One region of the Saccharicrinis aurantiacus genome, then DNA from elsewhere that is predicted to be linked to it. Evidence: riboswitches for the same ligand, from Rfam matches in the RefSeq annotation. Region 1 holds a riboswitch; each other region holds the start of a gene.
What was found. A riboswitch is a leader RNA that binds a small molecule or an ion and turns the genes downstream of it on or off. The one in region 1 is predicted to bind cobalamin.
Positions count from the first base shown of each region.

Region 2: it holds a riboswitch for cobalamin, as region 1 does, so the genes downstream of both, QMO11_RS02840 (TonB-dependent receptor) here and QMO11_RS13620 (ABC transporter substrate-binding protein) in region 1, are expected to answer to the same signal.
Region 3: it holds a riboswitch for cobalamin, as region 1 does, so the genes downstream of both, QMO11_RS15855 (TonB-dependent receptor) here and QMO11_RS13620 (ABC transporter substrate-binding protein) in region 1, are expected to answer to the same signal.
Region 4: it holds a riboswitch for cobalamin, as region 1 does, so the genes downstream of both, QMO11_RS08015 (sirohydrochlorin chelatase) here and QMO11_RS13620 (ABC transporter substrate-binding protein) in region 1, are expected to answer to the same signal.

Region 1 is NZ_CANLCN010000011.1:63,102-67,380, reverse strand. It holds gene pyrB (aspartate carbamoyltransferase) at 1-449, shown strand, start outside; gene pyrI (aspartate carbamoyltransferase regulatory subunit) at 466-924, shown strand; gene QMO11_RS13625 (flavin reductase family protein) at 1,037-1,624, shown strand; cobalamin riboswitch at 1,704-1,908, shown strand; gene QMO11_RS13620 (ABC transporter substrate-binding protein) at 1,933-3,066, shown strand; gene QMO11_RS13615 (iron chelate uptake ABC transporter family permease subunit) at 3,068-4,114, shown strand; gene QMO11_RS13610 (ABC transporter ATP-binding protein) at 4,127-4,279, shown strand, end outside.
Region 2 is NZ_CANLCN010000001.1:779,814-784,092, reverse strand. It holds gene QMO11_RS02850 (DUF3857 domain-containing protein) at 1-1,158, shown strand, start outside; gene QMO11_RS02845 (hypothetical protein) at 1,483-2,172, opposite strand; cobalamin riboswitch at 2,514-2,730, shown strand; gene QMO11_RS02840 (TonB-dependent receptor) at 2,859-4,279, shown strand, end outside.
Region 3 is NZ_CANLCN010000015.1:13,070-17,348, forward strand. It holds gene nadC (carboxylating nicotinate-nucleotide diphosphorylase) at 1-585, shown strand, start outside; gene QMO11_RS15845 (acyl-CoA thioesterase) at 582-1,004, shown strand; gene QMO11_RS15850 (YncE family protein) at 1,074-2,150, opposite strand; cobalamin riboswitch at 2,362-2,563, shown strand; gene QMO11_RS15855 (TonB-dependent receptor) at 2,645-4,279, shown strand, end outside.
Region 4 is NZ_CANLCN010000005.1:168,932-173,210, reverse strand. It holds gene QMO11_RS08020 (cadherin repeat domain-containing protein) at 1-1,401, opposite strand, end outside; cobalamin riboswitch at 1,686-1,887, shown strand; gene QMO11_RS08015 (sirohydrochlorin chelatase) at 2,019-2,396, shown strand; gene QMO11_RS08010 (energy-coupling factor ABC transporter permease) at 2,402-3,121, shown strand; gene QMO11_RS08005 (energy-coupling factor ABC transporter substrate-binding protein) at 3,123-3,419, shown strand; gene cbiQ (cobalt ECF transporter T component CbiQ) at 3,410-4,168, shown strand; gene QMO11_RS07995 (energy-coupling factor ABC transporter ATP-binding protein) at 4,168-4,279, shown strand, end outside.

The DNA of each region.
Region 1 (4,279 bases):
TGGTAGGTGATTTAAAGTATGGTAGAACAGTTCATTCCTTGTTGCAAGCCATGTCGCACTTTAATCCTAAATTTAATTTTATTGCACCTGATGAATTAAAAATGCCTGATGAGTATAAAATTTGGCTCGACTCAAAGGGAATTCCTTACTACGAACATTCTGAATTTACGGATATCATCTCCAAGGCAGATATATTATATATGACTAGAGTTCAACAAGAGCGCTTTGTTGATCCAATGGAATATGAGAAGGTGAAAAATATCTATATCCTTAGAAATTCGATGCTTGATAATACTAAAGATAACCTGCGAATTCTTCATCCACTGCCTCGTGTTAACGAGATAAATACGGATGTAGATAGTAATCCGAAAGCATATTATTTTGAGCAAGCAGAGAATGGTGTTTACGCACGTATGGCAATTATTGCTTCTATTTTAGGTTTGGTATAACAGTTAAAATTTAATGATGAGCACAAAGAAAGAATTAAGTGTAAGCGCAATACAAGAGGGAACTGTAATTGATCATATTCCTGCTGAATACCTTTTTAAAGTGATTCGCATACTAGGTTTAGATAACTGTAGTAACCTGATTACTTTTGGAACGAACCTGGGAAGTAGCAAGTTTGGAAAAAAAGCTATTATTAAGGTTGCAGATAAGTTTTTTAAGGATGATGAGATTAATAAAATTGCTCTTGTTGCAAAAGAGGCTCGGCTAAATATAATTAAGGATTATGAGGTAGTTGAAAAAAAGCTAGTTCATATTGAATCTGAGATTATTGGTATTGCACGCTGTTTTAATCCTAAATGTATCACAAATAACCAAGAGGTAACTACACGATTATTGTTGGTTGAAAAAGAACCTTTGGCTTATAAATGCCATTATTGCGAAAAAATTACCACTGAAGAACATCTGGAAATCATATAAGATTCGAACAAGAAATACATAGTAACTCCCATGATATTTATTATTGTGGGAGTTTTTGTTGATACTAAAATTTCCCTGTACTATTTTTGCAGCGCATTAAACACAAGTAAATATGGCTAAAGTTGATTGGCGACCTGGGAACATGGTTTACCCATTGCCCGCAGTAATGGTAACTGTAGGTGATAAACCCGAGAATTATAATATTATAACAATTGCTTGGACAGGGACCATATGTTCCGATCCGGCTATGTGTTATATTTCAGTGAGAAAAGCCCGTCACTCTCATGCAATTCTAATGGAAACTAAAGAGTTTGTGATTAATTTAACTACTAAAGATTTGGCTTATGCTACGGATTGGTGCGGTGTAAAATCAGGAAGGAAGTACGATAAGTTTAAAGAAATGAAACTTACTGCAGGTAAGGCAAGTATTGTAAAAGCTCCAATTATTGAGGAATCACCCATTAGTCTTGAATGCAAAGTAACTCAAGTTATTGAACTGGGAACACATGATATGTTTATGGCCGAGATAGTTAATGTTAAAGCCGATGATAAATATCTTGATGATGAAACAGGTGCTTTTTCATTGGATAGCGCAAACCCTATTTGCTATTCCCACGGACACTATTTCGAAGTGGGGGATAAGTTGGGAAAATTCGGTTTCTCAGTTCAAAAAAAGAAGAAGAAAAAAACAAAGAAATAAGCTGCTATTGTTCAGTAAAATATAAATACTCTATTTATGTTGTACTACCAGTAGAATAGATCATAGCAAAGAATTGTTGCATTGAAAAGAATAATGTAGTTTTGCAAGCGAAAAGATAATAGGTAATGATTGAAAAATCTAGGGAATCCTGTGACTGTAAAAACAGAATTCAGGAACTGTACCCGCAGCCGTAATCAGCCAGTATGGCGAGCGTTAACCACTGATATATCGGGAAGGTGCTCATAAATGAAAGTCGGAAAACCTACTATTATCAGCATTCATTCACCTTTCGGGAAATAGAAGAAATAATGAGTAAAAGTATTTTAGTATTAGTGATTTTTAGTGCCTTATTATCCTGCACTAACTCCTCAAAAAAAACAAATAGTAGCACAGTTGATGTTGAGCCAGACTCAGTGTACGTGCCTACTTATGCAAAGCAGTTTGTAATAAAGTATTTTCAGGATTACAAAATTGTTGAGGTAAATGACCCATGGGACGATGCTGCTCCTAAGCATCAAATTGTTTTATCCTCCTCCTCTGAATATCTGAAGAAAAATATAGATGCCATCCAGGTACCCTTAAAGCGATGGGTTGCTGTTGCATCAACTCAAATTAGTTATGCCGATAAAATTGAGGGGGCTATGGATGCACTTGTTGGTATGGCCGAACCTCAATATGTTAGTAATCCAACAGTAGTAAACGGTTTAAAGACCGGTGCAGTGCGTAATATAGGCACTGCCTTTGCACCTGATTTAGAGTTACTCATTGATATTGATCCAAATGTTATGATGATTTCTCCTTTTAAGGAGGATTTTTATGGTCCAATCCGACAGGCAGGAATTAAGCTGGCGATGAATAGCAGTTATCTCGAAAATACACCGCTTGGTAGAGTAGAGTGGTTGGTATATGTTGCTGCCTTCTTTAATAAGGAGCAAGAAGCAATTGATGAAGTACATAATATTGCACAACGTTACAATAATGTAAAGTCATTAACCCAAGAATTGACAGATAAACCAACGGTTGTAAGTGGTAAAATATACCAAGGGGTTTGGTATGCAGCAGCAGCGCAAAGTTACAACGCAAATTATTACGCTGATGCAGGAGCAGATTATATTTTTAAGGATAGGCCGGGTACGGGTTCTTTAAGTTACGATTTTGAAACCGTTTATAATTCAGGGGCAGAGGCCGATTATTGGGTGTTGTTGGTAAATTATAACGGAAATTATTCTTACGAAGCTTTAAAAGATGAAGATGTTCGTTATAAGGATTTTGATGCCTTCAAAAATAGGAAAGTATTTTTCTCAAATACTGGGAAATCACTTTTTTATGAAAAGGGGTTGCTAGAGCCCGATGTTGTTTTAAGTGATATGGTTAAAGTTTTTCACCCTAATTTATTACCTAATTATACGCCATGCTATTATAAAATGATGACTAAAGAGTAATATGCAAGCTATTGATACTAAAAATAAAAAGAGTGTAATTTTTGGCTTGTTACTATTTCTGTTGCTGGCTTTATTTGTAATAAATATATCCTTGGGCTCAGTTTATATACCTGCCGAAAAAGTGCTTAAATGGCTAGTCGGTATGGGTATTGAAAAAGAAAAATGGCACAATATATTATTTAATACACGTTTACCACAGTCGTTAACCGCAGCTTTTGCAGGAGCAGGTTTAGCAGTAGGCGGACTGCAAATGCAAACCTTATTCAGAAATCCTTTGGCAGGCCCCTCCATACTTGGTATTAGTGCGGGTGCGGGTTTAGGTGTTGCTGTAGTTGTATTATTGATGGGTGCCATAAACGGAACGGCTTTGAGTGCATTCGGCGTATTCGGATCAGTAACAGTAACAATGGCAGCATTTGTTGGCGCAATGGTTATTTTGTTTATGGTTTTGTTTTTAGCTCGAAAGCTAAAAAATAATGCCATGTTACTTATAGTGGGTATTATGGTTGGGTATGCTTCAAATGCCTTAGTTGGTTTAATGCAATTTTTTAGTACCAAGGATGATATACAGGCTTATGTAGTATGGGGACTAGGCTCATTCGGAAATATATCATGGGAAAAACATCAGGTTTTTATACCCGTAATCACACTTAGCTTGTTGGCATCTCTATTTCTAATTAAACCATTAAATATATATCTACTTGGCGAGAACTATGCCGCCAATTTGGGTCTCAATGTTAAGCGCTCGCGTTTGCATATTCTCATTGTTGTAGGTATGTTAACTGCTACTATTACGGCTTTTTGTGGGCCTGTTGCTTTTTTGGGTTTGGCAGTGCCGCACATGACAAAAAACTTGTTTAAAACCGCTGATCACTCTGTTTTAGTACCTGCGGTTATGATTTTTGGAGCGGCTTTAGCTTTATTATGCAATGTTATTGCTCGCCTGCCAGGTTTCGATGGAACCCTCCCAATAAATGCAGTAACCTCGTTAATTGGTGCGCCTATTGTGGTTTCTGTAATACTCCGTAGAAGAAGATTAGTTGATTAATTTTAGAAAGTGATGAATAAAACTACAAAGCAGCAATTACTTTCATTAGTAAACCTATCGGTTGGGTACTCTAAAGATAATGCACTTCATTCTGGTATTAACGTATCGGTAAATGCAGGAGAATTTACTTGTTTGTTAGGCCCTAATGGGGCAGGAAAATCAACA
Region 2 (4,279 bases), on a different contig from region 1:
GATGTAAAAACAATAATTACAGGTAGAAATGCAGATTTCAAACGTACAATATTCAAGAACATTTCGCTAAGTAACATTCAAAATGAATATTTAAAAAGCTATGCTAATAGATATTCTCGTATAGATACAATAGGTAAGTTTTGGTATAAAGATGATATTGAGGAAAATAGAATTGAAATTAGACACTCATATATAATTGATAATTTTTGGAATTATTTAGATTCCTTAAACACTAAAAACATATCTACAACATTGAGTGCTCGATCTATTCAAGATATATTACGACGTCAAACTTATCCGAACAGAAAGAGCCCATTAGCCTTAATTTATCCTTTAAATATTACTCAAACCATAATTGCAAACCTTCCCTATGAATGGCGCATAAAAAACGAAAAGGAAACCATAAGTGGTGATGGTTTCAATTTTTCAAGAACCGTTAAATACCATGATAAAGAACTCTATTTAAATTATAACTATAAGACTACGCAAGACCACATTAATAGTGATGATTATTTATCCTACCTTGATAACAATAAAAGTGTTTTCGATAAACTAAACTTTAATTTATGGTACAATACGGGCAGCCAAGCTAAAAATATTGAAGAAGGACCTCATCCATTTTTCGTACTCTTTATTGCCTTAATATTTGGCATCTGCATTATGCTTGCCTTTAAGGGGTATAAATATAATCCTGAAGTTGCACCTGAATTTAACGGAGCAAACAAAAAAATTAGGGGTTGGGTATTAATTCCTTCAATTGGCATAATAATATGGACACTATTAATGTTCGTATCCTTTCTTATTAAACTAAACTGGGGGATAAATTCTTGGCTTACACCAAATTTAAATAATAGCTCTAGTACAGATCTTTTATCTAGATTTGCTCTGCTCATAGGATTTATCTCAATAATAGTATTTGGCTTATTAAATTCAATCCTCTTTATCAAAAAACGAAGTAGCTTTCCAAAATTAATGATCGCCTACTTTATTTACTTTTTACTTTTTACTTTATTGGTTAGTACAATTATGTATTTTAGCTTAGGAGAAAAAGCACTCTTTTTAATAGGTTTGTGGCCTTTTATTAATTGCTGTATTTGGATTCCTTATTTTTTAAAGTCAAAACGAGTAATGGAAACTTTTACAAATAGAATAAAGTAACATCATGATAAATAAAATCTAATTAATACATTATCAAATGACATATATTTCATTGTAATGTTTTATATTTTAGCTTGACACATAGTTATGAACACTCTCCTCTGAGACACAAGCAAATCTCTCTGAATTTTAGATAATTTACTCACGGACTTCAAATTATTGCTCTGAAGCAGCTACTGCTTGCTCTGAAATTGCAAAAAGATACTCTGAGCGTTGCTAAAACTGCTCTGAGAATACCATAATTTACATTGAGACATAAAAAAAAGTCCCCGAGGAAGGGTAAGACCTACTCGGGGACTAGTAAAATAAGGGCTTTTGAGAATATTAACTAAGCACGTATTTCTTTTTCTTATCAGGATTATCCCAAAATATAAAACGGGCATACTCGCGCACTTCCCTATTTATATTAAGCAATAGCGTATATGCCTTATCGCGCAATACTTTAGATTCTGAGCTGCCATCACTATCACCATTGGCAATAGCCAATATTTCAGAAAGACTATGCGAAGTACTCCTTGAAACATCAAGCACTTCAAGATTAAAATTAATATCTGTTAGCGGATCAGGATATTTTTGTCCTAACACACCTAACTCTAATAAATCTTGAACCATATCAGCATTCCCGCTTCCTTCACGTATCCTACGCACCTTTTTCATTACATTAGGTAGTTTACGGTAAGCAAAGGTAAAATTACGCAACAAGTGCTTTTGTAATTCATACCCCTTAACACTTTCAATAGACCACTTTTGCTGTGCTTCCTTTTGGGCACGGTACTCGCCCATCCATTCTGCCTGGCAAAAGCGGAGTGCTCCCGCCAAGGGTTTAAGCTGCTCAATTAGGGTAGCATCCATTCCTACCGCTGTAAACGCCTCAACATCTTTGGCGGCCTCAATGGCTAGGGTTTCAGAATCAGCAGCAAGCTCATCGGCTGGAATTCTTAATTCAATAATTTCATCTGCTTTAACAGCATCAATTTTTTCTTCCCATAGTTCAAAATCACTTTGAAAACTCATATTTTATTCAATTTTAAATAAATATATTGCGGCAATTCCGTCGGCCTCTTCTTCCAAATCCATGGGTCCAATCAAGGTAGGTTGATGACCAGCCGACGGTTTATTACTGCAATACTTAAATTAAATTTAATAAAATAGATTAATATTATGTTGCGTTTTTAGAAGTTTTATTTTTCAACATCACACTAATAATGAACCAATAAGCTCTTGAAAACAGGACCTAGCTATACTAGAACAAGCTATTTGCATACTCGCGGCAACATTTCTTAGCACTTCAATCTGGAATTAATATAAATTAGATAGGATTTAGTTGGTTCTTTTGTTCCGAAAATATATTTGTTTACGTTTGCAGTCAAATAGGTGAACAATTAATGCGTCGCATTTTTTGTTAAAAGGGAATGCCGTTAAAATCGGCAACAGTGCCCGCTACTGTAAGTCTCACGTTCTTAATACAAGAACAGGCGTTTTACAACATACTCATTACCATTGCCAAGTTGGCGAGAAGGTTTTTGTAAAACAGAGATAAGTCAGGAAACCTGCCTATAGATTATACTAATGAAACTTCCGGGATAAGAAGTTAGTTTGTGACATTGAAATCCACATACTAAAACCACATTGCTTTATTGGCTATAAAGTAGTTATGGCATTCCCTCAGGTTTCAGTTTATAGAATATTTTAAACTGATCATGAAGACGAAAACTGTATTACTATTACTCATTTTGTGCTTGGGGCATCATCAGCTTAGTGCTTCTGACATTAAAGGAAGAGTGCTGAACAAGCATAAGCAACCCCTGCCCTTTACAACCATCAGTGTAAACCCAGGAGAACTTGGGGCTATTTGCGACAATAATGGAAACTTTGTATTAGAGAATCTGAAAAATGGTACTTATAATTTAACCATATCCTACCTTGGTTTTAATACCATTAAAAAAACCATCAACCTTAAAAACAAAGACTTAAACCTAAGCTTCATCCTTGAAGAAAACGACGAAAATATTGCAGAAGTAAGCGTTACCGCAGATAGGTATGCACGCGAAGTAAAAATGCAAAGTGTGGCTGCCGTTAAAGTTGATCAGCAATTTATTAGCGAAAATGCTTCGGGTAGTTTAATGCAAACGCTGAGTAAAATACCCGGCGTTAGTTCTATTGATGTGGGCTCATCGGCTTCAAAGCCGATAATTAGAGGCATGAGTTTTAACCGTGTGGCCGTAATTAATAATGGCGTTAAGTTAGAAGGTCAGCAATGGGGCGAAACACATGGACTTGAGCTCGATCAGTATGCCATTGAAAATGTAAAGGTGATAAAAGGCCCAGCCTCTATACAATTTGGTAGCGATGCCTTGGCCGGTGTTATTGAAATATTGCCCTCAAACATACCTGCTCCCAATAGTACGGTTGGCGAGGTGAAATTAATAGGTAAAACCAACAACGACCTTGTAGGAACTAGCTTTTTAATTAAGCAACGTAAAAATAAATATTACTATACATTGCGAGCCACTTATCTCGACTTTGCCGATTTGATGGTTCCTAAAGATTCTATTGAATACAACACCTACAATCTTATCCTTAACAACAATGTAAAAAACACGGCTGGACGCGAGGCTGCCATCACAACGGAAATAGGCAAACTGTTTGATCGGGGGAATACATCGTTTCAAATCTCAAACCTCTATCGAAAAACGGGCTTTTATGCCGATGCCTTTGGGGTGGAAATTAGAACACAAATTCCCATAGATCATGATGCAAGTAAACGCGATATCCAAATTCCGTATCAAATGGTAAATCACTTTCGAGTTTCGAACCATACGAGTATAAATTATGGCGAGAACCAGCTAAATACCAATATTGCCTATCAAAATAACATCCATAACGATTACGATCACCTTACGGATATTACAGGAAAAACTCAGGTATTTCCGGATGATCACCTCAATACCGGGCTGCAACTACACACCCTATCGGCCAATGCCAATTATAAAATAAAGTGGAGCACTGCTACACTAACTTCTGGCTTTAGCGGGCAGTACATTAAAAACCTGCGCAGTGGTTTTAACTTTAACATACCTGCCTACGAAAAGGCAATTGGTGGTATTTTTACGCACTACCA
Region 3 (4,279 bases), on a different contig from region 1:
GGTAAAGTGCTTGATTTACTAAAAGCAGAAAGACTTGTTCTTAATATGATGCAGCGCATGAGTGGTATTGCTACCAACACGCGCAAATATGTAACTGAACTAGAAGGCTTGCACACACGAATACTTGATACCAGAAAAACGACTCCTGGGCTAAGGGAAATTGAAAAACTTGCTGTAAAAATAGGTGGTGGTGTAAACCATAGAATCGGACTATACGATATGGTGATGCTTAAGGACAACCATATTGATTTTGCTGGCGGCATTGAAAAAGCTGTAGCAAAAGTTAAGCAATACTTAAAAGAGAAAAATAAGGATCTCAAGATTGAAGTTGAAGTGCGAGATTTTGATGAATTAAATCAAGTACTCGCCATTGAGGGAGTGCAGAGAGTTATGCTTGATAACTTCACTCCTGCCGATACTAAAAAAGCAGTAGAACTAATAAACGGAAGACTTGAGACTGAGTCATCGGGTGGTATTACTTTTGAAACTATTAGAGCTTATGCTGAGTGCGGGGTTGATTATATTTCGGTTGGTGCATTAACACACCATATTAAAAGTTTAGATTTAAGTTTAAAAGCTCTATGAATCAAATTATGCAATACGACTTTGAACTTGAATTTAAGGTAAGAGATTACGAGTGCGACCTACAAGGCATTGTAAATAACTCAGTATATCAAAATTACTTAGAGCATACACGCCATGAGTTTTTAGACTCCATTGGACTTAACTTTTCCAAGTTGTTTGATGATGGTATAGTAGCTGTTGTTGCTCGTATCGATTTAGCCTATAAAACTCCACTAAAAAGTAACGACAAGTTTGTTGTAAAAACAAGGGTTGAACTTAAAGGAGTTAAGTATATCTTTCATCAAGACATATATCGCCTCAGCGATAATAAAATTTGCTTAAAAGGCATTGTGACAACCACTAGTTTAATAAATGGGAAGCTTGGTATTTCTGAAGAAATTATTAAACCATTACAAAATATTATTGATCAACGATCATAAAACAAAAATCCCAGTGAAGTTAACTTCACTGGGATTTTTTATATTTTCAAAATCGCTTTGAGAACGATTCTATCTGAACAAACACTTACCAGGGTTCTCACCTACTAATATTTCTTTATCTTCTTCGTTTAGACCATAACTGTCAAAAACAACTACTTTATCTTCATCAGAAACAGTAGCAAAGAACTCTGCACTCCTACTACTTACACTTATTGCATCAAATACCTTTGTACTATATCTATCTTCAGGAAATAAGATTTTCGCTGAAGAAAGGTCATCTTCACTAATTCGCATCGAGTATGTACCTTCATTTATATAATATAGAGTGGTTCCTCCAAGAGAAATAGCTATACCATCTCGTCCTTTACCAACATATCCACCAAAAGGATAATTAGTAACAGTGCGTTCACCCTCCTCGTTTGTATTATACGAGATACGGACTAAACCTGCGTTTGATTTTGGACTTTCACCTTCACCTTCGCACAATACCCACAAGTTACTATGCACATCAATAACCATATCTACTGGATTAACTAATGTTTCAATCTTAACAGTATCGATAGTCTGATTTCTCACTAAATCAACAATCATAATACCATTTTCAAGATCACTTGTATTAGCAACATAAACCAACTTACCTTTATCGTAAGCTATTTTTGTAGGATTAATTCCAACTTTAATGGTTTCTTTAATTGAAAGAGTTGTAGCATCTATTTTCAAAAGTTCTCCTGAGGTCATTTCATCTGCTCCTGCTATTGTAGCATAAACAAAGGTATCAGAAACACAAACCACATCTGTTGCATTAGCCACTGACGCTGATGTCATTTCTGATTTAAAATCATCGAGGTTCACTTTTTCGATAACAGAACTATTCCCCTCCGACATTAAAAAATACCCTTTTTCCGATCCGAAAGAGGCCGCCAACATTTCTCCTGTTAATGGTCTATCATTTATTTCGTTAAAAAGCTCGTTGGTTAAAGTATCTGCATGATAATGCGTAACACTTCCGTTTGCACTACCACTACCTTGGTTCATTACAAAGGTTCCTACAATAGAGGTTTCTTTACCATAGTTGGAGTTGTTGATACTGCATGAAACAGATATTACACAAAAAACCAATAATATGCTTGGAAAAAAATTCTTCATTCTGATTATTCTGATTTTTTAAAACGTACTAACAATATAATTTTCAAAGTGCAAATATAAGATTACCTATTAATTAATGTGTAATATCTATGAAATTATTAAACATCACCAATTAAGTTTAAATTAATAGCCCATCGAGAAGAGAATATTTATATAGAAGATATTTTCATCTTTTATACCTAAACATTAGCACGGAATAAAAACATCAATTATATTTGCGCAAAATTTTGGTTCCATAATTTTTATGGATTAAAAGGGAATCCGGTGATCACTTTAGTGAAATTCCGGAGCTGTACCCGCAGCTGTAAGTTTCTAAACAATTATTGCATCTCACACCACTGTTAATACTATTAATGGGAAGGTAGCAATAATAAGAAACGAGCCAGAAGACCTACCAAATATTGTTTAACAAAAGCTTCGGGAGCTAGGCTGTTAAGGATATTCTTAATTGAAGGTCTTTTCTATTTCTCCCCTTGCGTTTATGATTTTTTCAGATGTATATAAAATTAGGCATTTGCTTAGTTATTATTGGACTTTATTCATTTCAATTATTCGGACAGGACACATTTTCTGAAGAAGAGTCGCTCTTTTTAGCAGGCTTAGATACCGTATATATTGATAATGTAGATGTAGTAAGTAAAAAAATAAACCTATATGAGGTTGGTGGTAAAAAGGAAACGTTTACGCCAATGCAAAAACAAACAACAGAGGCAGGTAACTTAAGTGACTTAATATCAAGATACCAGCCCATATACGTTAAATCTGATGCTGGCGGACTTTCTTCCATTCGAGTAAGGGGTACTTCAGACAATCACACCTCTGTTAAACTTAGAGGATTAGAAATAAATTCTCAAACCCTAGGAAGTTATAATTCAAGTAATGCTCCTGTATTTTTATTTGATCAAGTAGAGTTAACCTATGGTAGTTCAACAGCTACAAAAGGATCTGGCTCAATAGGAGGAAACGTAAACCTAGGCTTAGAGAACAAATATAACGCAGGAGTTAACTCTGAGGTAAAATTAAGCGCTGGTAGTTTTGGTGAATACATGGCTGGTGCTAAAGTATTTGCAAGCAATGGCAAATTCGAATCAATATCAAGGTTAGCTTATTACGAAAAAGAGAATAACTTCCCATTTACCAATACATCAAGCTACGACTTTGAAAAACAAGAATTTCCAAGAGACACACAAAAAAATGCACGCATAGAAAACCTCAATTTCATACAACAACTTAACTATAAGTGGAATAAAGACAAAAGCATTTCGTCCGTAATTTGGTTGGCTAAAAACAGACACGAAGGTCAACCTAACATGAATGAAAATCAAAACCCGAACACCAGATACCTTGAGGATGAAAACATACGAACATGGGTGCAATTTGACAACATAACAAATGGCATAAACTATTACATAGGGGCTGGATACGTTTTTGATAATGCCATTGACTACAATAATAAAGCTCAAAAAATAGCAACTCAACGAATTATTGCCGAAACAGGTGCATCTAAAGAGTACAATAAAATAAGCGTTAAAGCCGGAATGCGCAATGTTTATATTAAACCTGATGTATATGCTTATGATGAGAATATAGATGAGAATAGGTTTTCCGTATTTGCTTCGCTACTTTATAAGCCATACCCTTGGTTAAAAACTACCTTAAATCTAAGACAGCAAGTTGTTACTGAGTTTAACGCACCATTCACTCCTTCCATAGGGTTTGATGCCCGCCTTTGGTACAATTCTCAGAGTATAATATCTGTTTTAGGAAGTTTACAAAGAGCATATAGAATCCCCACTCTGAATGATAGGTTTTGGGGTCAAGATGGGTATACAGGAAATAAAAACATTAGTCCGGAAGATGCCACTAGCTACGAACTAGGTTTTAATTACTTATATGCTCTTGATGATAAGTGGGTAGCCAATGCAAAAATAAATGCATTCTATATGGATGTTGACAATTGGTTAATGTGGATTCAAGGTACCAATGGTTGGTATGCCGAAAATATTGCCCACGTAATTAGCAACGGAGTTGAGTTTAGTGGTTCGCTTACTCGCAATTATGGCCAACATAAAACCACTCTTGGTGGTAACTTCTCATACAACTCTGCAGAGAGAAAAGAATCAGAACTA
Region 4 (4,279 bases), on a different contig from region 1:
ATTATCTAGATCATCCCATTTATAATTAGGCTTATGCCACCACGTTGGTTGCGCTTGAGTAGATTTAGGAGCTATTATAAATTTCACATTAGTAGTACCATCAGGTACGTGAAATTCTGTTCTATATATATATGGATTTTGGTCATCCTGAACTAACATTTGAGGGCTAACTAATTCCCATGCCATATGACCAAACCATGTTGCTGGACAAACCAAACCTAATTCTACAGGTACATCTGTTTGTCCTCCTGGAGATCCATTAAGAAAACCATCAGTAGGAATAGCATCCGTTGGTGTATATTTAGTTAAAGAGTATTCTCCGGTTAAAATATTAATTCGAACTTTTGTATAACCAGCTTCGGCAATTACAATTGGCAAAGCATCATCCATTTCTTTGGCAGCTACAATTAAATCTGTTTTAGAATCAATACCGTACCAAACCGGAGTAAAGCCATCTTTTTGCGGTAAAAATCTTATTTCAGTATTAGGAGTACTGACATAATAACCTGTTTCGTAGACAAAATCATCAACACGTTCAACCATCATTGGTACACCAAAAATATTGTTCTCAAAAACACTCTCATCATCCCCTTCTACTACATAAAGCTTTTCGTAGTTAGGAATTTCAGAAACTTTAATAATAGAAATATGCTCAGACACATTATTCTCATAATCTCTAGCCTGAATAACAACTTCATAATCTGCAGACTCCCCAGGAAGCTCTAAGTTAATTTGAGTGGCGAATTTTCTATAATCATCAGGAAAGTCAACAAAAACCTCGTTGTATGATATTTTCTCAACTTTTACAGATACTTCAGCAAGTTCCTTGTTATCCTCTACTTCTAATTCAAATGAATAAGAGATAATATTATCACCAGAAGCAATGTAATTAATTAAAGGTGGCACTTGAATAAATTGAGGACTTTCAAAGTCTCCTGTAAAATCAACCTTAACTTCTGCTTCAGTAGCATTACCTAACACATCGTAAACTGTTACCAAAACATTACTTAAAGCGGCATGCATATTATCATTAGATGTAACTGCATAATCTAATTCATATTCATGCAATAAATTATCGTATAAATGAATTAAATCAATCTTCTTATTAATATTTAACTCACTACTTTTAATTGTAATATGGCTCAAACCATCATTATCCTTTGCAAGTCCTTTTAGCACAAACCCTGTTGCAACATCGGTTCTTATATCGGCATCCTCCATTTCTAAAGTTGGGTTATTGCCATCAACCATCTTAAATCCATCATCATCGGAACATCCGTATAGACATAAAATCAGTTGTAATAGAATAATAAAACTGTACTTTCCCCTCATAATTATTTGTCTTTTCTTAACATTACTATAATCATACCAAACCGAACACTTAAATAGTGTTAATTTCATTGGTGTAAATATAGGGTGGTATTAAAATCCTAGAAATGGAACATTACACTCAAAAGATGGAGGATATTATTGGTCACAAAACAAAATAATGACCATATTACAAACCTGCATTTACATGCAACAACCCAGCTATAATACACTAAGCAACAACTTTATAGTAAACAAGAACACATATTCATTTTCTTATCTCTATAACTATTAACGAACAAAACATTAGCTATTTAGATTCGCTATACAACATGTTAATTTTATTAAATAATTATGCATTCCTTTACTTCAAATAATTATATTTGCAGCGCATTGGTGGTATGTTGCTTTTCAGCAATTACCTTAAAATGGGAATCTCGTTAAATTCGAGAGCTGTACCCGCAGCCGTATGCTTCAAAAAGTTTCTTATCACTACTTTTTGCCACTGTCTGATCGTTAGATGGGAAGGCCGATAAGAATGAAGCGAGCCGGAAGACCTGCCAAGAAACAATTAATTCAGTGCTTTCGGGATAAAAAGCAGAATGAAATAAACATCATTTCATTTGCTCTATTTGATTATAGAATTGGTAACTCCATAATTAAATACTCACAGGCATTGAACTACTTATTCATTTAAAAACTGTAGATCGATGCAAAATACAACATTGATTATTTTAGGCCATGGTAGCAAATCAAAAAATGCTATTGAAGATTTTAATTACATCGTAAAGCTTGTTGCCGATAAAAACGAATTTAAAAACGTGGCTGGCGCGCACATGGAAATTGCTGACCCATCGTTACAAGATGTGGTGAAAGATTTATATGAAAAAGGAGAACGTGATTTTGTTATATTCCCTTACTTCTTGTACAACGGCATGCACATCCGCTTCGATATCCCAGGCATCTTAGAAAAATTAACAGCAGAATACGAAGGCATCAGCTTCGATTTTACTGCTCCAATTGGTCAGGATCCTATTATGGCGGACTTAATTGTGAATAAGGTATCAACACATATAGCAGCAAAATAATTTCGATGAAGAAGATATTCGCAACGCTCTCTGCCCTACTCATTGCAAATACGCAACTAAGCGCCATGCACATTGCCGAAGGTTTTTTACCTGCTAAATGGAGCATCCTTTGGTGGATTGCATTTATCCCTTTTTTATTAGTTGGATTCAACAAACTAAAAAAGATGATTAACGAAGTACCGCAGGCCAAAATTCTTTATGCTGTAGTGGGTGCATTTGTGTTTGTATTATCTTCTTTAAAACTGCCTTCCCTTGCGGGGAGCAGTTCTCATCTTACTGGTATTGCTATGGGAGCGCTCTTATTTGGCGCTTCAAGCATGTCGATAATTGGAATCATTGTTTTGCTTTTTCAGGCATTATTATTGGCACACGGAGGGATAACAACCTTAGGCGCCAATGCTTTTTCAATGGCAGTGGTTGGCGCTTTTGTTGCGGTAGGTATTTATAAATTAGCTGCTTCATTAAAAGCTCCACAGTGGTTGTCTATCTTTTTAGCTGCGTTCTTTTCAGATTTATGCATTTACATGTGTACTTCTGTTCAGTTGGCCATGGCTTTTCAATCCGAAGCAAATACCATTATGGATAATACAATAAAGTTTCTTTCGGTTTTTGCGCTGTCGCAATTGCCATTAGCCATTATCGAAGGTATATTAACTGTACTATTCTATCAGCTGATTACGCGTTATAACAGCGAGGAAATTAAATTACTAAGCAAACTCAATTAAAATGACGAAAACAAAACGCATTACACTTTGGGTAGGGATAGCAGTTGTTGCAGCCGTTTTATTTCAGATTGGAATGGCCGATACTTTATCTCTTTTTGATGGCACCGATGATCAATCTGTTGAAGTAATTCAACAAATTGACGCTTCGTTCGAACCTATATTCGAACCTTTTTGGGAACCGGGAAGTGATAAAGCGGAAACTTTGCTATTTGCTTTACAAACATTAATTGGAGTTGGTATTATAGGCGCTTATATTATTTATAGCGAAAAAAGAAAAAAAGCTAAGGCATGCAAATAAGCGAGTTATACCAAGGTAAATCGAAAGCAGCTAAATGCAATTTATGGCATCGGAATATTTTTATATTTCTGTCGCTGGCTTTTGCTATATCGTCTAATTCGGTGTTTTATTCCCTTGGTATTATTGCTTTATTTTCAGCACTCATTTTACTATTCACAAATACTTCTATCGCAAAACTCGCTAAATTATTAAGCATCCCACTTTTGTTTGTTACCTTTAGCTGTTTGGCTATAGTGATAAATATAAATGCAGGAACTCCATTTATTAAACTGGAGCATTTTTATCTGGGACATAGTAATGAATCCATCATGCAAGCATTACTTATTTGCGGTAAAAGTATAGGCATGTGTACCATATTTCTGTTTTATATGATATCTACATCAATATCAGAAATGGCCACAAGCATGCGAAAAATTGGTATTCCGTGTTTATTTATTGAGCTATTTATATTAACCTATAAGTATATTTATTGCGTAGTAGAAAGAGCTAAACAATTAATGATTGCACAGAAATCGAGAATGGCCTATACCAAACGAAAAGGCATTTACGAGTCTATTTCTTTTTTGATAAGCAGTTTATTAATAGGTTCTATTCACGAATCGTCGGTAGCACATTATGGTTTGCAATCAAGAGCTTTTGATGATAAATTTGAATTTATACACGCCCATACAAAACAGTCGGCAAGTTTTAGTTTAACCCTTGCCACTATAGTGAGCATACAAGCATTGGCTTTATTTTTAACATACTAATGAGCATCATCAAGTTAAATAATATCGTATACAAATATCCCAATGGCGACAAAGGGTTAAATGGGATTAATTTATCCATTCCTAAAGGTAAAAAGATAGCCTTGCTCGGCG